Regions from separate parts of the Paenibacillus gansuensis genome, predicted to be linked through region 2. Evidence: riboswitches for the same ligand, from Rfam matches in the RefSeq annotation. Region 2 holds a riboswitch; each other region holds the start of a gene.
What was found. A riboswitch is a leader RNA that binds a small molecule or an ion and turns the genes downstream of it on or off. The one in region 2 is predicted to bind cyclic di-AMP.
Positions count from the first base shown of each region.

Region 1: it holds a riboswitch for cyclic di-AMP, as region 2 does, so the genes downstream of both, ACFSUF_RS05000 (CAP domain-containing protein) here and ACFSUF_RS01105 (C40 family peptidase) in region 2, are expected to answer to the same signal.
Region 3: it holds a riboswitch for cyclic di-AMP, as region 2 does, so the genes downstream of both, ACFSUF_RS20360 (KamA family radical SAM protein) here and ACFSUF_RS01105 (C40 family peptidase) in region 2, are expected to answer to the same signal.
Region 4: it holds a riboswitch for cyclic di-AMP, as region 2 does, so the genes downstream of both, ACFSUF_RS19215 (C40 family peptidase) here and ACFSUF_RS01105 (C40 family peptidase) in region 2, are expected to answer to the same signal.

Region 1 is NZ_JBHUME010000005.1:227,905-233,827, reverse strand. Features, by position in the region: gene ACFSUF_RS05015 (DegV family protein) at 82-945, opposite strand; gene ACFSUF_RS05010 (FUSC family protein) at 1,032-2,063, opposite strand; gene ACFSUF_RS05005 (hypothetical protein) at 2,223-2,519, opposite strand; gene ACFSUF_RS05000 (CAP domain-containing protein) at 2,680-3,447, opposite strand; cyclic di-AMP (ydaO/yuaA leader) riboswitch at 3,454-3,587, opposite strand; gene ACFSUF_RS04995 (hypothetical protein) at 3,759-4,295, shown strand; gene ACFSUF_RS04990 (ABC transporter ATP-binding protein) at 4,345-5,923, opposite strand, start outside.
Region 2 is NZ_JBHUME010000002.1:192,972-198,894, forward strand. Features, by position in the region: gene ACFSUF_RS01105 (C40 family peptidase) at 768-1,562, opposite strand; cyclic di-AMP (ydaO/yuaA leader) riboswitch at 1,564-1,711, opposite strand; gene ACFSUF_RS01110 (UvrD-helicase domain-containing protein) at 1,808-4,171, opposite strand; gene ACFSUF_RS01115 (hypothetical protein) at 4,333-4,965, shown strand; gene ACFSUF_RS01120 (alpha/beta fold hydrolase) at 5,427-5,923, shown strand, end outside.
Region 3 is NZ_JBHUME010000014.1:2,978-8,900, reverse strand. Features, by position in the region: gene ACFSUF_RS20375 (GDSL-type esterase/lipase family protein) at 1-63, shown strand, start outside; gene ACFSUF_RS20370 (DUF6953 family protein) at 119-355, opposite strand; gene infC (translation initiation factor IF-3) at 401-877, opposite strand; gene ACFSUF_RS20360 (KamA family radical SAM protein) at 897-2,012, opposite strand; cyclic di-AMP (ydaO/yuaA leader) riboswitch at 2,113-2,254, opposite strand; gene ACFSUF_RS20355 (hypothetical protein) at 2,425-2,886, shown strand; gene ACFSUF_RS20350 (CBO0543 family protein) at 2,930-3,565, opposite strand; gene ACFSUF_RS20345 (hypothetical protein) at 3,745-5,154, shown strand; gene glsA (glutaminase A) at 5,326-5,923, opposite strand, start outside.
Region 4 is NZ_JBHUME010000012.1:80,458-86,380, forward strand. Features, by position in the region: gene ACFSUF_RS19210 (cryptochrome/photolyase family protein) at 1-785, opposite strand, end outside; gene ACFSUF_RS19215 (C40 family peptidase) at 907-1,371, opposite strand; cyclic di-AMP (ydaO/yuaA leader) riboswitch at 1,377-1,512, opposite strand; gene ACFSUF_RS19220 (hypothetical protein) at 1,688-2,503, opposite strand; gene ACFSUF_RS19225 (M1 family metallopeptidase) at 2,519-4,567, opposite strand; gene ACFSUF_RS19230 (YwhD family protein) at 4,743-5,276, shown strand; gene ACFSUF_RS19235 (C40 family peptidase) at 5,393-5,878, opposite strand.

The DNA of each region.
Region 1 (5,923 bases), on a different contig from region 2:
ACTGTATTCTACCCGTGATTCAAGCAGTCAACCGCGAAAAAAAATCACACAGCTTGAACGCCGTGTGATTTCCAGTGACTATCACGATAACTGCTCATTGTAAAAGAATAAAGCCAGTGTCCCGGGTCCTGCGTGAGCGCCGATGGCACCGCCGATCATATTCGTAACGAATTTGTCGCATCCGAACTTCTCCCGGATCATGCGCTCGAGCGTTTCAGCCGCCTCCGGATCGTCTCCGTGAGAGATCCCGATCGTCTGATCTTTCAGATCGGCAGCCCCCCGCTTTTCCATCAGTTCTACCATCCGTCCGAGCACCTTGGACTTTCCGCGGATTTTCTCCAGCGGCACCAGTTTCCCGTCTTCCATGTGAAGTACCGGCTTAATATTCAGCAAGCCCCCGATAAAAGCCGATGTCTTGCTTACGCGTCCGCCCCGGTACAAATACTCCAGATTATCTACTGTAAAAATATGCTCCATATGCTGTGCTGCATACTCGGCGGTTTCCGCCACCTCGTCTGCATTCTTGCCTGCAAGGGCCGCTTCTGCCGCCTTTACAACCACCAGTCCGCAGCCTACAGAGGCGCATTTGGTGTCCACAATCCGCAAATCCAGATCAGGATACTCCTCCTGAACCATGTCTCTCACGAGCAGCGAAGTTTGATAGGTCCCCGAAATTCCGGAGGAGAAAGCTACATAGACGCCGGATCTTCCTTCCACCGCCAGTTTGGTAAACGCCTTGCGGAACTGGTCGATCGATACTTGGGCCGTCTTGTAAACGTGACCTTCCCTCATCCGTTCAAACAGCGTTTTCGGCTGCAGCGTTCCTCCGTCCGAATACTGTCCCGCCGCATCGGATACACTTAACGGCAAAACTTCAATTCCGTACTGCTCGATCAACGATTTCGGTAAATCCGCCGCACTGTCCGCAATAATGGATACTGTCAAGGTGACCACCCCGTATATAAAATTTCTGGTCCTATTATACCATGAATTCAGAAAGAAACGGTTGAAATTTCCTGACCCGGCGGGACTTATTCCCGGATGTGCCGGTCCACCAACTTATCAAGCCTGCTCACTTGGAAACCGTAGTCGTAAATGGCTGCCGCTACAATCGCTAAACGAAGCCGGCCGTCTTTCCGGTCCGCGTAAGCGTCCATAATGCTGCTCAGAAACTCCTCATTTTCCTTGTCCATACAGTACTGATCGGAATGATCCGGCTTAATGATGCGGTCAAACTTCAACAGTACATGCTCGTGATACTTGTTGATTTTCTCCAGTATTTGATCGAAATCCGCATCGGTATCTTCTGCTCTTGCCGCCTGAAAATAGTGCTGTTCCGCCGTTTCCAGAATTTCATAGCCTTTATGAAGGGTATTCAGCATTTGCTTATATACGACCAGCAGCCGAACATCACTGAATTTCTTATGCTTGAGTTTCTTCTCTTCCTCTTCAAACAGCTTATATTTGTTGATAAGCGATTGGATCGAGCGCTCCAGCTTTTCTTTCTCCTCTTGAAACACATTCTCCTTGATCTCGTTGGAAATCAGTGTGCGGAGCAGCAGGGACAAATTGCCGAACACCTGCTGTACATGCGAAAAGAACTGGCCTTGCGGCTTCGGCGGAATGAACAGGATGTTGATTAGGAAGGACGAAATAATACCGATGATCGTAAGCTGAAAACGGTTCAAAGCAAACAGGATGTGATCCGCTGCTTTCATGACCCCCGGCGCCTCCATAACAGCGATAACCGTAACGAGAGTAAGACCGATAGACTCCTCCATTTTCAACTGCCGGCATAGCACAATGACGATGATACAAGTAACCCCTACTGCAATCGGATCATTCTGAAAAAAATATCCGGCCACGAGGGCAAGCGCCGCGCCAAGCGTATTGGTTTGCAGCTGTTCCAGCAGGTACCTCCAGGAACGGTAGATCGAAGGCTGCATGGCGAATAAAGCAGCAACCGCGGCGATGATGGGCGGGGACAAATTCAGCAGCATGCTGGCATACAGGGCGAGAGTAACCGCGACTCCCGTTTTAAAAACTCTGGCCCCTAACGTCACTCTGATGCTCCCCTTTCCCTTTATTTATCTATTATGAACCAACTTACCTATTCTACATGCAAAAGGGAGCCGATGCAAAGTAGCCCGCTTAGCCCGGGTCTGGGCAGGGCAACAAAAAGAGCGCCTTTCGGCACTCTTTGCATGGATTCCATTGGCTTACTATACGTGTTTCCATTGGGTACCTTCTCCGGTTACGGGACATACCGGAAAATAGTTTCCCTTCTCAAACTCAGCGCGTTCGCCTGCATTACAAACATAAACGCCGGTTTCTGTGACCAAATCCCCAGTTTGATGAAGATGATCCTGAGGCCGCCATGTCGTATTGCTTCCGTCCGCCGGGCATGCCGGGAATTTATCGCCCCGGGCCAAGTCGTATTTGACGCCGTTTTCGCTAATGTAGGTGCCCGATTCCAAAACCATCTCGCCGGTTGGATGCAGCTGTATAGAATTCAGCATTCCAAACACTTCCTTCCCTAGGTTGAATAGTTGCCGTAGCTTCAAGTAATTACCCCGTTTTTACAATTTTAAATCTTGGAGGCTTGGAATCCACAAAAAGGACTTCTGCGAATGTGCAGAAGTCCCTTGATGTGTACTTATGTTATAAAATAATGATGGCTTACCCGATAAATTCCTGTACCCACTCGCCTTGGTAATAACCTACACCGATTTTGGTGAAGCTGCCGTTGAGGATGTTGGCACGGTGGCCCGGGCTGTTCATCCAGTCGTTCATGACTTGTTGCGGCGACTGCTGGCCTTTAGCGATGTTCTCACCGGCAGTAGAGTATTTGATTCCATAGGAATTCATCATATCGAACGGCGAACCGTACGTAGGTGAATTATGGTCAAAGTAATTTTTATTGTACATATCTACTGCTTTGTCATGTGCCATTTTGGATAAGGCAGTGTCGAAAGCAACGGGCTTTAGACCGGCTTTGGCGCGCTCCTGATTCACAAGGCTCACTACTTCTTTGACATAGCTGCTGTCAGCAGAGGCTACAGGCTGCTGCGGTACCGGTTTTGGCGCTGTTGGCTGTTGTACTGCCGGCTGCTCAACAGGCTTCTGTACCGGAGGCTTTTGCGGAACCGGTTTTTGCGGGGCCGGCTGCGGCACTGCAGGTTTTTGCGGGATCGGCTGCGGCTTTACAGGCTGCTGCACGACAGGCTGCTGCAATTGCGGCAGTTTGACGATAAATCCGGGCCAGACCAGATCCGGATGCAACATTTGCGGGTTAACCGCAACCGTATACAAGTTACTGTTCACCTTCACTTGATACGTTTGCACAGCAGGCGTACCTGTTTCGGCAAACGCAGCTCCGGCTCCTAGCACCGGCGTTAAAGCGATTACGCCTGTAAGCGCCATTTTTTTCAAGTCCAATAGTTTCATAAAATCTTCTCCCTTCGAATTCGGCCTGCGAGGTTAGCTGACGGGTTAGGGACGGAAGAGTCTGCCCCGCCGCAAATGCGGCTTCACCCCAAAACTGTGGGTTCCCCGCGCTCACTTATGAGCTTCGGCCTTTATGTTGTGTTGGACATGTAACAGCTTACCACGGGGGAAACTGGGATTCATTGTGAAAATGTTGGCAATTGGATATTTTTCGAGGCAACTGGGCATTTCAGCTACGGTACAAACACCCATAGGCGCCATTTAGCATATCGTATTCCATGACATTTTACCGGCAAAGGAGTTTATGCCACATGACGCAATACGATTGGCACAATGAATCGTCCGGCCAGCCGTTCTCCACTGGCGATGCCAGCTCCCGGTCCTTGTTTCCCAGCCCGGGACCCGGACCTGAATCTGGAACCGGGACCGGAACATTCCCGACGCCCCGGCCCCGACCCCGGCCCCGCCCGCCTTACCCTGGACCAGGACCGTTCCCTGGACCGTTCCCTGGACCATTCCCGCCGTATCCCGGCCCCGGACCGGTCTCTTCCATTCAGGTAACCATTTCGGGAGATCGATCGATCCCAATCTTCCCTAGAACGTACAGTGTCCGGTTTTTTCCAGGCATCACACTGTATCAAGCACTGCTTGAAACCGGCCAGGTCCAATTCGGTATTGGCGGACAGATTCGGGCCGTTTCCGGCATTCGCATCGGCTATCAGGTAGGTTATGAGCTGAGAGTAAACGGCAGGCTGATCACGGGCAGTTCCCTGTTCGTTCCGCTCATTCCGTTTGACCGTGTCTCTTTAAGGCTGATCTTCCTCGGACCTTTCCCTACTCCTTATTGAATCGACAAAAGAGCTGCCGGCTTACTAGCCGGCAGCTCTTCTATTGAGATTATAAAGTTGGTTCCGGTGCGTTTAAATTTTGGACATTAAACAGTCTCGCGTAAGCTCCGTCCAATCTCATCAGCTCTTCGTGCTTCCCTTTTTCCTTGATTTCACCGTGCTCAATCAGTACGATTTGGTCCGCATGGGTGATCGTGGACAGTCTATGCGCGACAATCAGCGTAGTACGGTCACGTGCCAACGACTCCAGAGAAGCCTGAATAAGGTGTTCCGATTCCAGATCCAAGGCGGAAGTCGCCTCATCCAGCACAAGGATACGCGGGTCTTTTAAAAATACTCTGGCAATAGCAACCCTTTGTTTTTGGCCGCCGGACAGTTTCACGCCTTTTTCCCCGATTTCCGTCTCGTATCCATTTGGAAGCCCGGTGATAAATTCGTGCGCATTCGCCGCCTGAGCCGCCTGGATGATTTCCTCTTCCGTTGCGTCCGGGCGCCCGAACAGAATGTTTTCGCGAACAGAGCCGCTGAACAACAGATTATCCTGAAGAACCATGCCGATTTGGCTCCTTAAGCTGTGGATGGTCACGCTGCGGATATCTGTCCCGTCTATCCGGATCGCTCCTTCCTGAATATCGTAAAAGCGGGGAAGCAGGCTGATCAATGAGGATTTGCCTCCCCCGCTCATGCCTACAAAAGCAACCGTCTGTCCCGGCTCTATATCCAAATCAATCCCCTTTAGCACCCATTCTCCGTCCGGATTGTATTTAAAGTGAACATTGTTGAAACTGATCCCCCCCTGCACCCTTTGCAGCGGCCGGGCGCCCGGCGAATCCGATATGTCATATGGTTCATGAAGCAGCTCCATGACACGGTCAAGCGAAGCCGAGGCCTGGGTCAGTTCGGTTGAAGAGTTCACCAGCCTGCGAAGCGGCGAATATAACCGGTCAAGATAGGCAAAGAAGGCAACCAGGGAACCGACACTTATATTTCCCTGGATTACCTGATAGCCGCCGTAGCTGATAACCAACAGCGGAGCGATGTCTGTAAGCGTATTAATTATGGAATTCGTCATGGCATTCCACCGGGTCAGGGCCAGCGCCCTCTCCAGAAAGTGCCCGTTCTTTCGGTTAAACTGGCTTTTTTCGTGTTCCTCTAGGGTGAAACTCTTAATAACGGGGATCCCGTTTACCCTCTCGTACAGGTATCCCTGCATTTCCGCCAATGCCTGCGAGCGGGACCGGGAGAGGAATCGGAGCTGTTTGTATAATTTTTTCACGGCAATCCCGTAAAAAGGGAAAATCGCGATGGAAACAAGCGTCAACCCCGGATCCAGGGTGAACATAAAGCCGATAGCGATCGTGAGCGTGAACAAATCCAGCCAAATGTTCATCATGCCGGTCTCGACCAGGCTCTTCGTCTGTTCGGCGTCGTTGATCATTCTGGAGATGATCTCGCCTACTTTGCGGTTGTGGTAGTAGCGGAGCGAGAGTTTTTGAATATGGTCATACAGCTTGCTTCTCAGATCGAACAGGATCCGGCTGGTCGTTTTTTGCGCGAAATACTGCCTGATATACTCTACCGGTGCTCTAACCACGACAAATAAAGCAAAAGCCCCCGCCATAACAGTC
Region 2 (5,923 bases):
CATCCGCCCGGATTTGCGATTCTGAACTTGAGAGCGCCTCCACGCCGGATCCAGCCGCTGTATTTAGAGTTAGGTCTCCCCACCTGACTCTAATTTTATTTCCTTGGGTGCCGATTTAGTACTTCAACTGGAAACAATATCTAGTTCATCTTAGCATGCAAAGTGTCGTCATTTCAATTCATAAAAACACATTTTCTATGGAGTCCAAAAAGAAAGAAAGCTCCCGGGCGGGAGCTTTCGGTAGGTCACAGCTATATGGTCAACTCGTTCCCGGCCGCTTGTGTAAAGCGTGCCCTCCGAGCATGTAATCGAACCCCTGCATTCTTGCACTGATCATGGCATCAACATTCTTATGCTCATTCCGATCCTTAAGGTGCCGGACAAGATGGGTTATTCCTGCCTCTTCTGGTTGTTGCAGCTCTAGTTGGATTGCTTTTATCACTTTGTGCTTCTAAAACAATGAAAGCCCTGCCTCTCTTCCATCCTTGCGACTCCGTGGCCGCGCCAGTGTGAATTAGCCTGCATTTCTCGTGCCGTTGCATAAAAGCAACCGAAAAACACCAATACAAATTCGTGAGATCTGTTATAAAAGGATTGAAATGAAAGGGGTTGTGTTACATTGAGGTTTATATAACGCCGTAGTTGGGTTATATAAGTATAGAGGTAAAAATGACCTACAGCTAATAACTATACATTATTCCGGACAAAATAGCAAGAAAAAGACGTGAACCGATGGGACAGTCCACGTCTAATAGGATGAAAGAATGTTATAATACCCGTTTTGCTCCGAGATATTTCGGTGCCCAGTAGCTGCTTCCCATGCTGGCGATATCGACTCCGTCATTGGTAGCGGAGATAAATTTGTTATCACCGATGTAGATACCTACATGGGAAACTTTGGACCCGCTGCCGAAGAAGACAAGATCTGCAGGCTGCAGCTGATTCGTATGCGTGCCGGAGTTATGAAACATTTGCGACGAGGTTCTCGGTAAAGAGATACCGTGCTTCTCGAATATGTAATTGATAAATCCGGAACAGTCGAAACCGGCTGTTGTCGTTCCGCCCCAACGGTAAGGTACACCGAGATAACTTCGAGCGGACTTTAAGACAAGATCCTCTTTCCCGAAGGAAAACCGTGCCGCTTTCACCTGGAGCGCAGGCGCATGATTTTGGCCGTCTTCCTCTACCAGTGCAAGATTCGAGTTACCGTGCCATTCAACGTTTATTCCCAGTTCTTCCGACACGAACCGCAAAGGTACGAATGTTCTTCCTTTCGCGGATACCGCTGCTTCCGAATCGGTCAGTGAAATAACTTTGGTGCCGTCGGTCAGCTTTACTTTCCCGTTGCTTTCCCATTTTACGTCAAAACCAAGTTCTTCGGATACGGACCGGAGTGGGATTTGGACCCTTTCTTCATAAAGATACGGTTTCTCATCGCTCTGGAATTTCACCAGGCTGTCGTTGACCTGAACATGCACCGCTGCATGAGTCAGTACCGGTGCCAAAAGAACGGAACCTGCCGCTGCGCATGATAAAACAAGACTTCTGTAAAAAAGTTTCAAAACGGTTTCCTCCTGTAGCCTCCGAGGTTAGTTGTCGGGTTCGGGAAAGAGGTTCTCCCTGTGCTCGCAATCTAGGCAAGCCTTCACCCCATGTGAATCGTCCCCCGTACCGGTCCTTATGCTGAAACCGGATTCGGCAATTTGATTTTTGTACATGATAGCATATCGTTGTAAAGGGTTACAATAAGGTTACAATCTCATTTTGTGACCAATTATTGAACACCGTTCGACAAATATTGGTAAGTTTAATAAAACTTTGGCTGGATCTGTTTCTGTACCTGTTTGGACCCTTTGGCCATGGTGTCTCCGCAAAGAGGACAAACCTTGGCGTCAACGTGCGCATCCTCGTACGTTATAATCTTCGACCACGCGCTGCAATTTGGGTCCGTACAGACCCATGCCAGCACCGTCTCCGTGGTCGTCACCCCGCCGGCCGCTCCGGCGGGGCTTTGCATGCGTCCCGGCTTCGGCACGGGACGCACTTCCCGCGCAGCCGTCCCAGCGGCTGCGGTGCCCGCTTGGCGGGCGGCCCCACCGAAGGCGTCGCGGAGGAACCGCGACACTTCGGTTTTCTTGCCGCGGTAATACGCCGGCGAAGAGATGTACAGCTGATGCTTGGCTCTCGTGATCGCCACGTAAGCCAAGCGCCGCTCTTCCTCCACGGCGGCATCGGTCGACGCCGTGTTCTTCCCGGCCGTTGCGGCGGCCGGCCCTGCCGGGACCTTGTCCTTGAGCTTCTCGGCTTCGAGCGCCGTGCTATGGGGCAGAATGCCCTCCGAGGCGCCGATCAGAAAGACGACCGGAAACTCCAGCCCTTTGGAACGGTGGATCGTCATCAGCGCTACGGCATCCGCATCGCTGTGCTGCTGCAGCGTCTCGATCTCCTTATGCTTTTCGATCATACCGTCGATAAAAGCGATGAACTCTGCTGCGCTCTCAAACCGTTTGGCCGAAGCTTCCAGCTCATCGAGCGTTTCCTTAATGGTTTCCTTATGCGATGTCGCCGCCTGGCGGTCCGTAGCTTCCAGAAACTTGTCATAAAAGTCGAGACGAAGCTTCTTTACCGCCTGGACCGGCTTTACGGCGGCCAAACTCTTGATCAGCTTGATCCGCTCTCTTACTTTATCCTTTTGGAAGCTGCGAAGCTCCGGGAAAGCTTCCAGATGGATCAGGGGATATTTCTTCTTTTGCTTTTTTTCCTGTTCCCAAATGTAATCCATGGCTTTATCCTTCGCAATAAACAGCCCGTTCACAGCGGATTCCATCGCGTCGAAATGACGCGGCTGCACGGCAAGGCGCAAATGGTCCACCACCGGCTTAACGATCCAGTGCTCGTAAAACATCTGGTCCCCCATCGAATAAGGGATAAACGGAATGTTATTAAGGGCAAGCTGCTCGAACATCGCACGACTGCAGCTGGCAGTACGGTGCAGAATCGCTATATCCCGGTAAGCATACGTCCCCGCGGCAACATCCGCCTGGATCTGCCCGATAATGGTTTCCGCTTCTTCATCTGTTGTTGCAGGCGTAAAAAAGTGCGGAGTAGACTCGCTCCTGTGCACAGCCTGCAGCGTTTTCACTTTTCTGTTCGTGTTCCGCCTGATCACTTCATTGCCCAGACCCACAATGCCCGAAGTTGAGCGGTAATTGATATCCAGCGTTACCGTTCGCGCTCCCGGGAACGTCCGTTCGAATTCCAGTATGAACTCGCTCCGCGCGCCGTTAAACGTGTAGATTGTCTGATCGTCGTCCCCTACCACGAACAAGTTCCGGTGCGGATGTACAATCATTTTGATCAATTCGTATTGCAAAAAGTTCGTATCCTGAAACTCATCGACCATGACATACTGAAAACGCCTTTGCAGGCTTTCCAGCAGGCTCCGATTCTCCCTGAGCAAGTCATAGGCAAGCAGCAAAATGTCGTCGTAATCGATTTTCTCATACTGCCGCTTCCATGCCTCGTATTTAGCAAAAACAGCATTCATTTCCCGCTGCTCCGGAGTCCTGTCCGGCAGCTCGTCCACGCGCAGGCCGTTCATTTTGTGCGCTGACAATTGTGCCAACAGCTCTTCCGGCTGATAGGAATCGTGGAGATTCATCTCGCGGAGGATCTTTTTGATGACAATTTGTTTATACCGGTCCGCCCCGATAATCTCTTGTTTGTATCCCTGATGACGGATGATTTTGAGAAAAAATGCATGAAACGTCCCGGCCTGCACCCTTCTTGCTATTGCGCGGGAAATACCCGGAAGGCGGGCAATCCGTTCCTGCATTTCCATCGATGCCTTCTTTGTAAACGTAACTAGCAAAATATGTTCCGGTGCGACTCTATGTAAAGTCAGCAAATAGCCTGTCCTGCAGACGAGTACCGAAGTTTTGCCAGATCCGGCGCCGGCCAGCGTTAATAAAGGTCCTTTCCCATGGCGTACCGCTTCGATTTGCGGACGGTTGAGGAAAATTCCTTGTTCCTCGAGGGACCGGAAGTAGTAGGCGTCTGTTTCCGCCTCCTTCACCAGCTCCCTGCTGGTGGCACTCTCCGCAATTCTGGCAAAAGGAACCTGCTTTACAGTCGAGCCCAGCGGCGTTTTATAATAAACGGGTTGTGTCATGTCCGTATGTACCACCTTTTAAACAACGTGCATTCCATTGTACTCCTAACGGCTCCCTTCCGGCAACGGGCTGGAAAAACATACTCTCCTTACTGGATGGAAATGTATACTTCCCGGGGCTCTGCCGCATGCTAACAGAACGATAGGAGGAGGATGCGCGCATGACCGGAAAGCATGATGTGAACCGTCTGGATATTGAATTTAACGAACATTTGAAAATCAAAATCGTATCCGAGCTGGATACGACGAAACAGGACCTTCAACTGAGGGCGCTGGAAGCGATATTGTCCGATATCGGCATGGACTTTGCAGATGCCCGAAATGCGAACGGCAGCGACTGGGAGCGTTCCTACATAGAGAAGCTGCTTAGAGAGATTGGGACTTTCTTAAAAAATACGACAGAGCTCGTCGACATTCCTGTCCGCGGGCCGTTTCATGCTCTTATGTATGCGGCGAACCGGTTTCAGGATACCTCCGGGGACATGATGGAAAATGCTGGCGGACGTCCAGAAGCCACCGCTGGCACCGGCTCCGAAGGAGAGACGCTGATTCAGCAGTTCAAGCGCTATTATTTCGATTACCGCGGTGCGGCGGAAACCGATTCCGCCTTCGCCGATGCGTTTCAGGCTTTAACTTACCGTGTTATCGGCCGCCTAGAGGAAGCTGTTCATAATGAAAATCTCCATGCTTCCCGCGAATTGCTGCGGGAATATGGAGAAATCAGAAGCTCGACTTACGGCAGCAACGATTCCGTGAAGGAACGGTTCGAGGCGGAGTTTCAGGAGCGGACCTGATTATTGCGTTTAGGCCTGATGCCGTTTCGGCGGGCAGGCCTTGTTCCATGAGGAAGGGTTCCGGAAGCGGTTCTGTTTCACACAAAAGGCTTGGCTGCCAATGGCAGTCAGGCTTTTTATATGTGGTAATCATTTTCACTATTTATATTTTCTTTAAATGAAGTCCTATAAATATCTTTCTCCAGCACTATTCCCTAATTATAGTATATCTATATATAATATAAATTCTAACGGTTCATATCTTCCATCCTGCCTTCCTCTTATCAAGCGGACGGTTGAAATGGAAGAAAGACATTGTTGAACACGAAATGTCAAACTGCTGCAAAGGAGAGGATTGATTAATAACAAAAAAGTAAGTCATTCGCCGTAATTACCTGCGGTACACTTGGCTGCCACAGCCCTCGTCCCGCTATCACGTCTGTTTAGAACTATTTCATCTTATTTTGCAGGAGGAATCACAAATGAAAAAACAGTTAACGAACAAATTTATGGTTGCAGCTTTAGCTTTGAGCATCGGTGCAATCGGTACGGTTACCGCTAACGGCTTGATTCCGCAGAAGGCCGAAGCTACGAAAATAGACAATGGTGTGACAAGCACGATAAACGGCCATTATGTAGAAGTAGAAAAAGGCGTTAAGCTTTATGTAGAAGATGTGGGCAAAGGCAAACCGGTCGTATTCGTTCACGGATGGCCGCTGAACCACACAATGTTCGAACCTCAACAAACGTTCCTGCCGTCCCATGGCGTGCGCTTCATCGGTATCGACCTTAGAGGTTACGGTAAATCCGACCATCCGTTAAAAGGTTACGATTTCGATACAATGGCGAAAGACGTTCACACGGTGCTGAACAAATTGAACCTGAAAGATGTAACACTGGTAGGATATTCGATGGGCGGTATGATCACGACGCATTACACAGCTACATATAAAGAAGACATTGTAAAGAAACTCGTTTT
Region 3 (5,923 bases), on a different contig from region 2:
AGGGTTTGGACCTCCGTAATCCGGCCAAGGCTGATGCAGGATCTTCTCCGCCTTGCACAATAGAATATATGATAACAGCAAAAGACCCCCTGTTCCGTTTTCCGGAAAGGGGGTATCCTTATGTCCATGCCCAAAAGAAACCGTCGCGGTCCCATGCGACACGTCCTTTATGCAGCTTCTTAAACCGTTTCTTTACTTCTTTATCAATGGAGCGGTTGCCGTTCTCATTTACGTAAATAAATGACTCGCCGTACGATATAAGAATATGCTCCAATACCTCTTCCTGCCTTAATATACCTGCGTATTCGACCTTTCGGTACATCCACTCGGCAATTTCCTGTTGCACACTTTCCATGTTACTCTCCTTATTCCTTATACCTTATTCTGTTCCGAAGTTTACTTAGTTAGGCTCCAGTTGGGCAGATGCCTGCTTTCCGCTGATCTGCAATCCTGTCTGGGGTTTTCCGAACTGCCGCAAGTCTTTTATCATGGTTTCCAACAGCTGTTTCGCCCGATCCTGCTGTTTACCCTGTAGTTTCACGACTAGCAATACCTGATCACCCGATGTAAGAAGACGTTCAGCTTGTCCTTTCTTCGTATCATAATCATGCTCTTCAATCGCAGGTGTAAGCCGGATCTCTTTCACTTTAGGAGCAACTTGCTTCTTTCGCTCCTGTTGAGCTTCCGCTTTGGCCTGCCCCCTCCCCATCAGCTTACAAGGAGGAGGGCTTGACATCAAAGAAGTGCATACCAAATCCGCTTTCTCTATCCTAGCCAGAGCCAGCGCTTCCGACGTAGGCATAATGCCGAGGACCTCGCCATTCAGGCCGGTCAGAAGCACTTCACTGGCTTTAATCTTTTCGTTCATCATTATCATGTACTGTTAAGTTCCTTCCTTACCCTATCGCGTTCTCCTGTTTGAGTTTCGCTTTTCCTTCGGGGATTAAGTCGTCAAACCATTCAGCATGTTCGGGGCATTCCATGATCATAAAACGGCCGGGATCCCCCTGGTGTGATTCATAATATTTCAGGTAGGCTTTACCGTTTTCTATAGCCAAAATTTCAATTTTTCCGGTCGCATGGCTCATGGATAACCGTACACGCTTCCCTAAACCGGAAGTCCGTGATTTCGCCTTTTCCACGATACGATAGATCTTCTGTAAGGTTAGGCCGCCTTCCGAATGAGCCGGAACCGGCCTGTTAACGGAGAAATAATCAGGTGATAGTCCCGCCCATGTTAACTTGTCTAGCAGTTCCGATAACACTTCTGCACGATCATTGATTCCCTGTAACAGGGTCGTATGATTCACCAGAATGGCGCCCGCATCATGCAAAGCCCGAAAAGCCCGTTTCGATTCCGGGGTAATCTCTTTAGGATGGTGGATATGTGCCATAATATAGATTCGTTTATCCGGCGTGGAATAATCATGGATTGCATCCAGCAGTTCCATAGCTTCGCATATGCGAAGCGGATCAAATATTGGAAGCTTGGTACCGAGACGGATAATATTAACATGCTCCATATCGCGCAGTTTGCCAAGAATGTAACGCAGCCGTTCTGCCGGCAATGCAAGACCGTCCCCTCCGGTCAGCCAGACCGTATCGATTTCGGGATGCTCTGAAATATAACGAAGTCCCGGCTCTACATCGGAAAGCCCGTCGTTAGGGTTTTTGCGAAGCAAATGCTTCCGGAAACAATATCGGCAGTAAGGATTGCATACTTCGGCAACCATCAGTTGCGCAGTAGTTTCATACTTATGGCGCACGCCCGGGACTACGCTGTACCGGTTCGCATCGCCGGCAGCTTGCAATTCATGCTCCAACAGCTCTGCTCTTCCTGGTATGACCAGCCTACGGATAGGGTCACCGGGATCGTTCCAATTCGCCAGCTTCATGTAATAGTCATTCATCCGGAAAGGAAACGTATCCGTCATCTGCTTCAACCGAGCCCGTTCCGGCTCAGTTATCATCGTTAACTGTCCCACATCAGTATAATATTTGGATGTCGTCATGGCATAAGCCTCCTTCTTAAGCTGGAGTAAGGAATGGGTCAAGGAAACAACAAAAAAGACCCTTCCGTTCAAAGGGTCTGTTGATTGAATGCCTGATGCATACACGACCCACCTAACGCTGACGAGGTTAGCTGACGGACTCGGGTAAGATGGTACCCTACATTCGCTAATGAATGATTCGCCCCAGAAACATTGGTTCCCCCGCTTTCCGACCGAAACCGGAAACTAAGCGTATCTACATGATAAAGGCATTGGCGATCATTGTCAATTGCCGGAAGGCCTAAGGTTTTTGCCGGAATCCGTCGAAAAGTTTCTGAATCAGATCCCAGTAATTGACAACATTTTCAAGACGGTTCCGATATAATTTACGTTACGACAAACATGATCCTCTATGAAAGGAAGTTTTCATCCGATGATTGATAGATTTACAAATAAGCTGCTGCAAATTGAAACAGAATGCCTCAACCCTCAGGATGCCATTTTAATCCGCTTATTTCTAGAGGGCGTTGAAATCCACGAAGTCATTTATTTAAAGAAAAACTCGCTGAATCCAATGACCGGGATGCTGACGGTAACGGATGCAACCGGACGGAAACGGTGCCTTCAAGTAAGCCGTAAATGCGTGGAATTATATCAAAGGGCTGTGCAGCAAGCTTTTTACGTTTTCGAAACCAAAACGCTGATTGTCCCTCTTATGGATTCAGCCTACCTGATAAAAGCAAGCGTCACAGATTATACGGCTCATGAAAGGATGCTTGACCAGATGGACACCGTAATTCTTAGAACGGTAGATGAACGCCTGCGCAACTTGGCGGAAATATATAATTGCCCGGACTTAACCTATCTTCCGACCGGGATTACGGCGGGCTGCTAAAGCAGCCCTTTTTTTTATTCATCTAATCATTGGCGCATTTTTGCTATCTGGCTTTCTCCTTAGATGTGAACAGGCGGCTTAAATGGACTCCCCTGCGCACGAACGTTTCCTTGTCCCCCTCGGTCTGGAGGTGAACAAACAAGTCCGTAATCCATTTGGATATGAAAAGGACAGCAAGATAGGAAAGGAACAGATAGAAATAATTCATTCCATTATACAAGCGGAACAGATTAAAATTAACCAAAGCAGGTTTTAGCAAAAAGGAGTTAAACAATGAGTAGAAGATCATGTATTTGTAAAAATTTTTATGGTGATTCAGTGTCCACTGATAGAGCAGCATAGCGCTGACAGGGATCAAGGAAATATCCAAAGCGACGTTGATAGGCAAGAAAGGCAGCACTTTATACGGATAATTCCAAAGTCCATGCGTTACGCCGTACGTATCTGCGTATTGGAACCATACATGCACATTCAAGCCAAAGAAGCCCATCCATAACGCTTTTTTACGGTCCAAATAATAATACAAGCATACTAACGGTACCACAATTAACAGTAAGAGTACCCAGAACTGCCAAGTGCTCATATTTGAATAAGACCACCAATAATGCATTGTCTTTACAGTAGCTTGTTCATGTAGAGCATTGATTTTCTCCAGTGTTTCCGTTTGCTTCGGATTCATGGTATTCCCCCTTTGGTTTTACCCGTAGGGTCCCCAATTCTATCCAGGAATACTCGGAATGAACCTAGCCTTACTGTTCTAAAAAAGATATGATCCCGCCGTATTCAGGGGGCAAACATCCCTGCACGCCGCCGCATATGTTATAGCAGAATTCTATTACTCCTTGACGGAGGTGCGGTATGGGAATAGAGCTGATCTCATTGCACTGGGTCTATCTCGCTGTCGTAATGCTGCTGATTGGCTGCATGATAGCCAGAAGAGACACAACGCTGTTATGTATCGGAGGCATTTTTCTTGTAGGATTTTTAGCAACGGACTCGCTTGCTGATTCAGTTAGCGGTATTTTCACCAGCTTTATTTATGCCATTAAGGAATTAATGAGTACAATATTCATTATTTCTGTAATCGTTGCCATGAGCAGCGTATTAACGAAAAGCGGAATCAACGAGGTTATGATTTCACCATTTACCCGCTTTATGCGTACACCTGCCTTAGCGTATTGGACAATCGGGCTGGTCATGATGGTCATCTCGTGGTTTTTCTGGCCTTCGCCTGCAGTAGCCTTGATTGGTGTAGTGCTCTTGCCGGCTGCCATGCGGGTGGGGCTGTCGCCTATTGCTGTTGCGGTTGCTATGAACCTGTTCGGGCATGGCATCGCGCTTTCGGGGGATTACGTCATACAAGCCGCTCCCAAATTGACCGCGGATGCAGCCGGTATTCCTGTCGGCGATGTCATTTCAGCAAGCATTCCTCTGGTGATCATCATGGGAGCAGTTACTACGGTTGCGGCATTCTGGTTCATGAAGAAAGACATGAAAATGAGCGGCGCACAAGCTGCTACCTTCAACTTGACGAAATGGAACAGCGAGGAAGGCCCGGAGTCTAATGAAACCTTTACTTCTCTATCCTTACGGGCCCGGAAATGGATGGCAGCTCTGATAGTTCTCCTCCTTGCCGCGGATGTTGCAGCAATGTATACCTTGGATTTGCAGGGCGGAGATGCGACAGCTTTGCTAGGAGGGACATCGATCCTCATCCTTGTTGCCGTTACATTGCTTATCCACCGCAATCAAGGTCTAGAAAAAATTACGGACTATTTGATCCAGGGATTTCATTTCGGATTTAAGGTGTTCGGACCCGTAATCCCGATTGCGGCTTTCTTTTACTTGGGTGATTCGGCAATTTTCGAGATTTTCGGAAAAGTCCTTCCTGAAGGTTCAAATGGTATCGTTAACGACTTGGGTGTAGCTTTGGCCCATACAGTTCCAGTCAACGCGCCGACAGGAGCCATCACGCTTACAGCTGCCGGAGCGATTACCGGATTGGACGGGTCCGGATTTTCCGGCATCTCCTTGGTCGGTTCGATTGCGCATTTGTTCTCGGCAGCTATAGGCCACGGTATTGCTACCCTGACTGCGCTTGGTCAAATCGCAGCCATCTGGGTTGGCGGCGGGACGCTGATTCCCTGGGCCTTGATACCTGCCGCCGCGATCTGCGGAGTGAATCCGTTCGACGTTGCGCGCAAAAACTTGCTTCCTGTCTTAATCGGACTTGTAGTTACAACGATAGCGGCTATGTTTCTTATTTAGCCCTGCGTGAGATAACCGCTAATGTAATCTTTCGAAGAGGAGCGACCGCGTTCGAATGAAGGCTTATTCTCCAATAAGAAAGCCCGGTTTCGATTGCGAAAACTTATGCTTTCTTATGCGGTAAAACTAAAGGAACAGAATCAGCTTATGCTGACTCTGTTCCTTTTTTTGCTAAAACATGCTCCAATCCAGCTTTGACGACAACTGTTCCAACAAATGAACACCTGCCACGCTGTTCCCTTTGTCGTTTAAAGCCGGTCCAACCAACCCGATTCCATACGTACCAGGCACCATCGTTAAAATACCTCCCGAGACACCGCTTTTGGCAGGGAGCCCGACACCGATGGCGAATTCTCCCGAAGCATTATACATCCCGCAGGTAACCATAAATGTTTTGGCAATTTGAACATACCTTCGAGGAATGAGTGTTTCGCCGGTAAGCGGGTCCGTCCCGTTGCATGCCAACAACAACGCCATCCTGGCGACATCGCTGCAGGTCACCTCAATGGAACAATGCCTGAAATATACCTCAAGTATTTCTTCCACATCCCCGGTAAGTACCCCGTTATCTTTCAGGAAATAGGCCAGGGAACGGTTGCGGTGAGCAGAGTCTGCCTCAGAACGAAACACACTTTCCTCAACATCTATGGACGAATTCCCCGCTGACTTCCGGAAAAAGTCGAGTATCCGCTGGGATTTCTCCTTCGGGTTTTTCCCTTCTATTAATGAAGATATCGCGATCGCCCCCGCGTTAATAAGCGGATTGAAA
Region 4 (5,923 bases), on a different contig from region 2:
GCCCCCTCGCGGCCTTGCAGCTCTTCGTACACGGTGCGGATGGAAAGGGCTCCGGTGTTCAGCAGCCCGCTGATACCGCTGGTTCCCGGGTTGCCGTAATCATCCCGCAGGTCGTCGTACTGCAGCAGTCCGTCATCCAAATACGCCGCAAGCACCTCCGCCGGTTCCGGCTCAGCCGTCTTCGCACTCCCCGATAGAATTGCCGCAATCTCCGATGGTACACTAAATCTCTCGATCAATCCCGCATCCAGCTCCGCCGTCTGCAAATCACGCACGGAATAAGGCGAACCCGGCCTGTAAAAAAGTTCAAGATATGTTTTCATTTTTCTGTAAAATGGTGTAAATACCTTATAAGGCTCTTTTTTCTCCGTAAATGACTGAAACGCCTCCGCCTCAGCGAGCGTATGATCCTGTATCGCATACACCGGAACCGATGCAGTACCGGCACGTTCGCGGATTGCCTGATCCCTGCGTACAGCATAGGGTGTGTAATCTTCATGAAACACAATTTCCGACACGTTGTGTACGCTGCAAACAGCTTCAACGACATCTTCCGGATTCCCATAAACGAGATGAAGCTCGCGGCCCGCTTTAGCGTAATCCCTGGTTAACCTGGCAACGGCATCAAGGAAATACCTGCCGCTGTGGTCCTTGCCGCGTTCCGTTGATAACAGCTGCGGGTCCACAATCACCAAGTGAAGGCCTGGCTTCCCCAGCTCATGGAGAAAACTGAACGCTTTCATATCCTTAACTCTTAAATCTTTTCTATGAATAAACAAGTACATAGTTTATAACCCTGCCTTTCTTGTAAACAAAAATAAAGCCCCGAAGGCCGCTGCAACGGCCTTACGAGACTTTCACAGACGGTTCCGGTCCAATGCCCGGAGACGGAACCTGAAGAAATCGTTACTCTACTGCGAGTTGTTTGTAAGCATTATTTGAAAGGATTCTACGGGCAGTCACAAATTTCGACACGTAGTAAGAATCATTCATTTTGCTTATCGTAACGCCTTTCTTCGAAGATGCGTGAGCGAACTCTCCGTCTCCCACGTAGATGCCTACATGAGAAATGCCGTCGCCGCCCGTTTCAAAAAAGACCAGATCTCCCGCACGAAGCTCATCCTTGCTCACCTTGGAGCCAAGCTGTGCCTGTGCTTTGGAGGAATGCGGCAGCTCGATATCGAAACGGTTGAATACATAAGAAGTAAACCCTGAACAATCAAAGCCACTCTTCGTAGTGCCGCCGTAGTCGTAGTCGATACCGATTAATTTGGATACTTCGCTATCCAGCGAGGTAGCTGCGGAAGCACTACCAACCATAACTGACAACGAAACAGCCAATCCCAAAAGTACTGCTGAAACTTTTCTCAAAACAGAGCTGCCCCTTCCAGAGCCTACGAGGTTAGCTTAAGGGTTCGGTAAGAAGGTTCCCTATGGTCACTCTGAAGCGAGACCAATTCACCCGAAAATGGATCCCCCGTTTCCCTTGCGGGAATTCGGCAAAATTTGTGTAAAGTGATTTTTTCCACTCTCATAATTCGATCTTTTTTTCAAATCTCCTTCTTTAGTCACAGATTAGTCACAAATTATTTTAAAATGACAATCTTTAGACCCAGTCCATTGTAAGAAATGTAAAAATAAGCCGTCCCTGCTATGCAGGAACGGCTTGTTCGTTTGTCCAGACTGTTTATTCTCCGCTCTTGAAGCGCCACAAATGATACTGGCTCGTAATGCCCCAAACTTTAAACATGGTACGGATCAGGTAATGGATTTGATGAAGGATTAATGCCAGCAGGCCCGCCCAGATTAGGGAGACCGCAGCAGTAACCAGAAACACCGCTCCGCTGGCCAACAGCAGGACGGAAGCCACGCCTGAGAACGGGAGGATGGAGCGCAGCCCGACTCCAAGCGAGTGAAATGCGGGCCGGCCGCTCACCTTGCCGATTTGAACCGATAAGAACAACAGATGCAGAAGGAAAGCATACAGGATCCACAGTAAAGCTAGCGGGCTTAATTCCATCAGCATGGGCTGCCAGTTCACATTCGTGTTGTAGATATCCGCGGTCCGGGGAAGAATCCAGTAGGCCGGAAGCAGAGTTAACGTCAGCTGCAGCCAGTAAAGCAGGACGAAGAAGACTCCGTATGTTTTGACACCGGTAAGAAAAACACGTTTCTCCTTTGAGCCGGCCTGGTGGATACAGTGACAGATCCCGGCCTGAATCAACGGGGAGACGACCAGCCTTAGCAATACGAGCGCTGCAAGAATGGCCAGATAACGGTGGCTGATATCCGTCCGGGTCAATTGAAATTGACCTTCTATAAAGAACAGCTGGACCGCTTGCTCCTGCATGGAATTGCCGGGGTAACGCCGAAGCAGAGGGTAAACGATCGATTCGATGAAGCGGTAGAGCAGTAAACCCCATATCAATTGGTACACGAACAGCAGCAGTACGGAAGAAAATTGCCGCAGCATGGAGGACCAGCCTTGTTTTACCCATTGCATGACCATAGTTTCACCTCACCATGCGAGCGAGCCCAGCAGGGCTTCGAGTATTTTGGCGATGCTCAAGTTCCACCGGATGTTCCACTTGGAGTCCACCTCGGCTTTCATAAAGTTATTGATGTGCTTGTTTTCGACCACGATCGTGCGGTTCGGATCGACTGCAACCCAGGTAAGAGGGGAGGAGTTCGTAATTTTGTATTCCGTCAGAAGTTCGGCGCCGTCCCAGGTTTTCTTCATTGTTGAGCCGTCTTCAAAATAGAACAAGATAGGCACTTTACTAAAATCCCCGCCGTTCTTCCTTATAAAGACCCGGTGTACATATATCGTCTCGCCGTTTTCGTTGACCTTGTCCGTGTGGATTTCCTCTACGGAGAAGTCAGCCATCATGCTGCCATAGACGTATTGGCTGAAGTAAGGATCCCAATCCCGTTTCGTCATACGCTCCAGCACGGTTTGGAAGTCCGCCGTGGAAGGGTGTTTAAATTTCCATTTTACAAAATAAGCTCGGATCACTTTGTTCATCATCTTCGTTCCGATTTCCCGCTCAATCCCCAGCAGCACAAGCTTTGCTCTGGTGTACACATTCTCGGCGTAATGGTTATGGCCCCTGTATTTCCAGGAAAGCTGCTTCAATGGAGCCGGGGACGTAATATAGCTGGATTCGACAGGGAGGTTCGGTGCGACACCGTACTCTTTCTCCATAATCTTGTCTTCCGAGTAGGAAGCGAAACCTTCGTCCAGCCAGGCTTCCTCGAACTCGTTGCTGGCGACCATGCCGTACCAGTACTGGTGCGCAATTTCATGAACGACGACACGCTCCAGATCATAGCCGGGGTCGATGCTGTCGGCACCGAATGCGGTAACCAGTGTCGGATACTCCATGCCGCCTGCACCGTTGCCCTCGGCAGGGGGTACGACGATCGACAACGTGCTGTATGGATATTGGCCGTACATTTTGCTAAATTCGGTAAGGGCCGTCTTTGCTGCATGGAAGTAGCGGTCTTTGAGATCCTTATGCTTCGGATCGAGATACAGCTTGATGCGAACACCCGGCACATTGGGAGCCGAGAAGGGCTCTTCCGCATACTCGAAATCCGGGGAGGCGGACCAGGCAAAGTCATGCACATCGTCGGCGTAGAACTGATAAGTCTTGTACCCGTCTTTGTCCGTTGTCGGTTTGGTTTGAAAGCCGGTTGCCGCAACGATATAGCTGGATGGAACCGCCACTTTCACGTTATAAATCCCGAAATCGGAGTAGAATTCCGAATTGCCGTGGTATTGGTGCGCATTCCAGCCTTCTACGGCACGTCCGCGGGTTCCGGTCAATTCGTAGGCGGCGACTTTCGGGAACCATTGCCCGGCCATGACGAAATCGCCGGCATAACCCATTCGCGCAAACGTGTGAGGCAGTGTTACGGTAAAAGCCATTCTCAGCGTAATCGATCCCTTGGGAGGAATCGGCTCAGGAAGGCGGATCTTGACCAGTGTGCGGTCTTTCTTGTTTCCGTCATCAGGCTGCACAGCCTGGAGCCGCGGAAGAAGGTTGGTGCCATCCGAAGTTTTCACCGCATTCAGTTTTATGCTGCCGAAGCTGCCGGAGAGCATCCGGTCCGACCGCAGCGTGCCTCCTGATTCTTTCATGAACGTAGTGTCCATGGATTCAAACGCATTAGGGTAGAGATGCAGATACATCTCGGTTACCGTCTTTTTGCCGGGGTTCGTCCAGGTGACGGTTTGAGCAGCGGTAATCTGCTTGCGGTCCGGCACCCACTTGGCATCAATATGATATTCCACCACGCGCTGGCTGAGCGGTTCAGGCTTCTTATCGACGGGCAGGTTCGGCAAAGGCGCCGACTTAACCGGCGGTTTGGCAGCCGGGGAGGTAGTCTTGGCGGCCGGGCGCTGGGGCTTGCTTTGCGCCTTCTTCTTGCTCTGGTTTGCCGGTTTCACTTCGCCGGAAGCGGGGACCGCAGTTTCGTCTCGGGGCCATAAGGCGATACCGGATACGATGAAAGCGACCGCTAAGAGCAAGGATACAAGTGGTTTGGTAAGCCGATGGTTCATACGTTTTTCCTCCCGTTGACAAGCTTGACAAGCGTCTAAAGCATGTATATGTACCTTGTCCGCGAATTATTTCTATAAGTGTGCGGGGGAATTTTTGCATTGCATATGGCAAAGATGATAGTATATTCGCTAAAATAGAACTAATCTTGGGCAAATCTGAAGGAGGCCTTCATTTATGGATATAGAGAACAACGGCAGCGCGGGAGCGGGCGGGGAACCGGCGAAGAAAGAGAAGAAGCAGATCGCGCTGAATGTAGTCAGCAATAAGCCGCACCGGGGGTTCGGTGCCGGAAGCATTGATCTGAACAATGTGTCGTGCGTGATTATCGACGAAGGCAGCGCCTACATCGACGACGGTGCTATGCATGCCAAGAGCAAGGTGGAGCGCGGCATTAAATTCTCGACCAATAAAGAGGATGTCCCGAACGGCCGGAAGTGCTGGGTGGTTTGGGTTGCCGTCGACCGCACGGAAGAAGGAACAAGGTACGGCGGTGTCACAGCCTGTGAAATGCTGATTGATGCTGAAGCCAGAAGAGGATGGAAAATTCTTGCGGATCACGTGAACAAGCTGGATTATGCCCTGAAGCGCAGGTTCATCTTGGACGGATTGAGCGAAGAAGAGAAAGCCTCGCTGCGCAAGCTGCTGATGGAACACAATCCGCAGTGGTGGGAAGCATCGGACGAAGCTTTAAAACAGGGGCTGGCTTAATAACTAAAATGGCAGTCAGGAGGTTTCTCCTGACTGCCATTTTTAGTTTGCCGGTCGGAATGTATGCGAGAAATCGAATACATTCATCTATTTCGTTAGCGCTATCAATTTTTCATTTAAAGGACTCTGCGGGCTGTCACGTAATGGTTGTCCCACCAACCGGAAGCCATAGATGAGATTTTCACGCCGCCTGCTCCGTAAGTATGCAGTATTTTGTTGTTGCCGATATAAATAGCCACATGGGAAATACCCGGTCTGCTAGTTGTGGTAAAGAAGACTAAATCGCCTTTTATTAACTTGCTGCGCGGTACGTAACGGCCGACTTTCGCCTGGTCTTTCGAAGCGCGCGGCAATGGTTTGCCTACATAATGGTATACCCATTTAGTAAAGGACGAGCAGTCAAATCGGGAAGTGCTGCCGTATTTAGCACCGAATTGATAGGGAGTCCCCAAGTATTTTTTGCCGATAGTAATAACCCGGTCTCTAGTCGAGACGGCTGCTTCAGCCGGAGGGGCAAGGTATGCTGCAGTACCAGTGTACAATAGGGCTGCGCTGATTCCGAGCACGGTCAGCTGTTTCACAATGCGATGTCGTAGATTCATGCTGTTTTCCTCCTAAGGGTGGCTGGCTAGCCGGTATACCCGAAG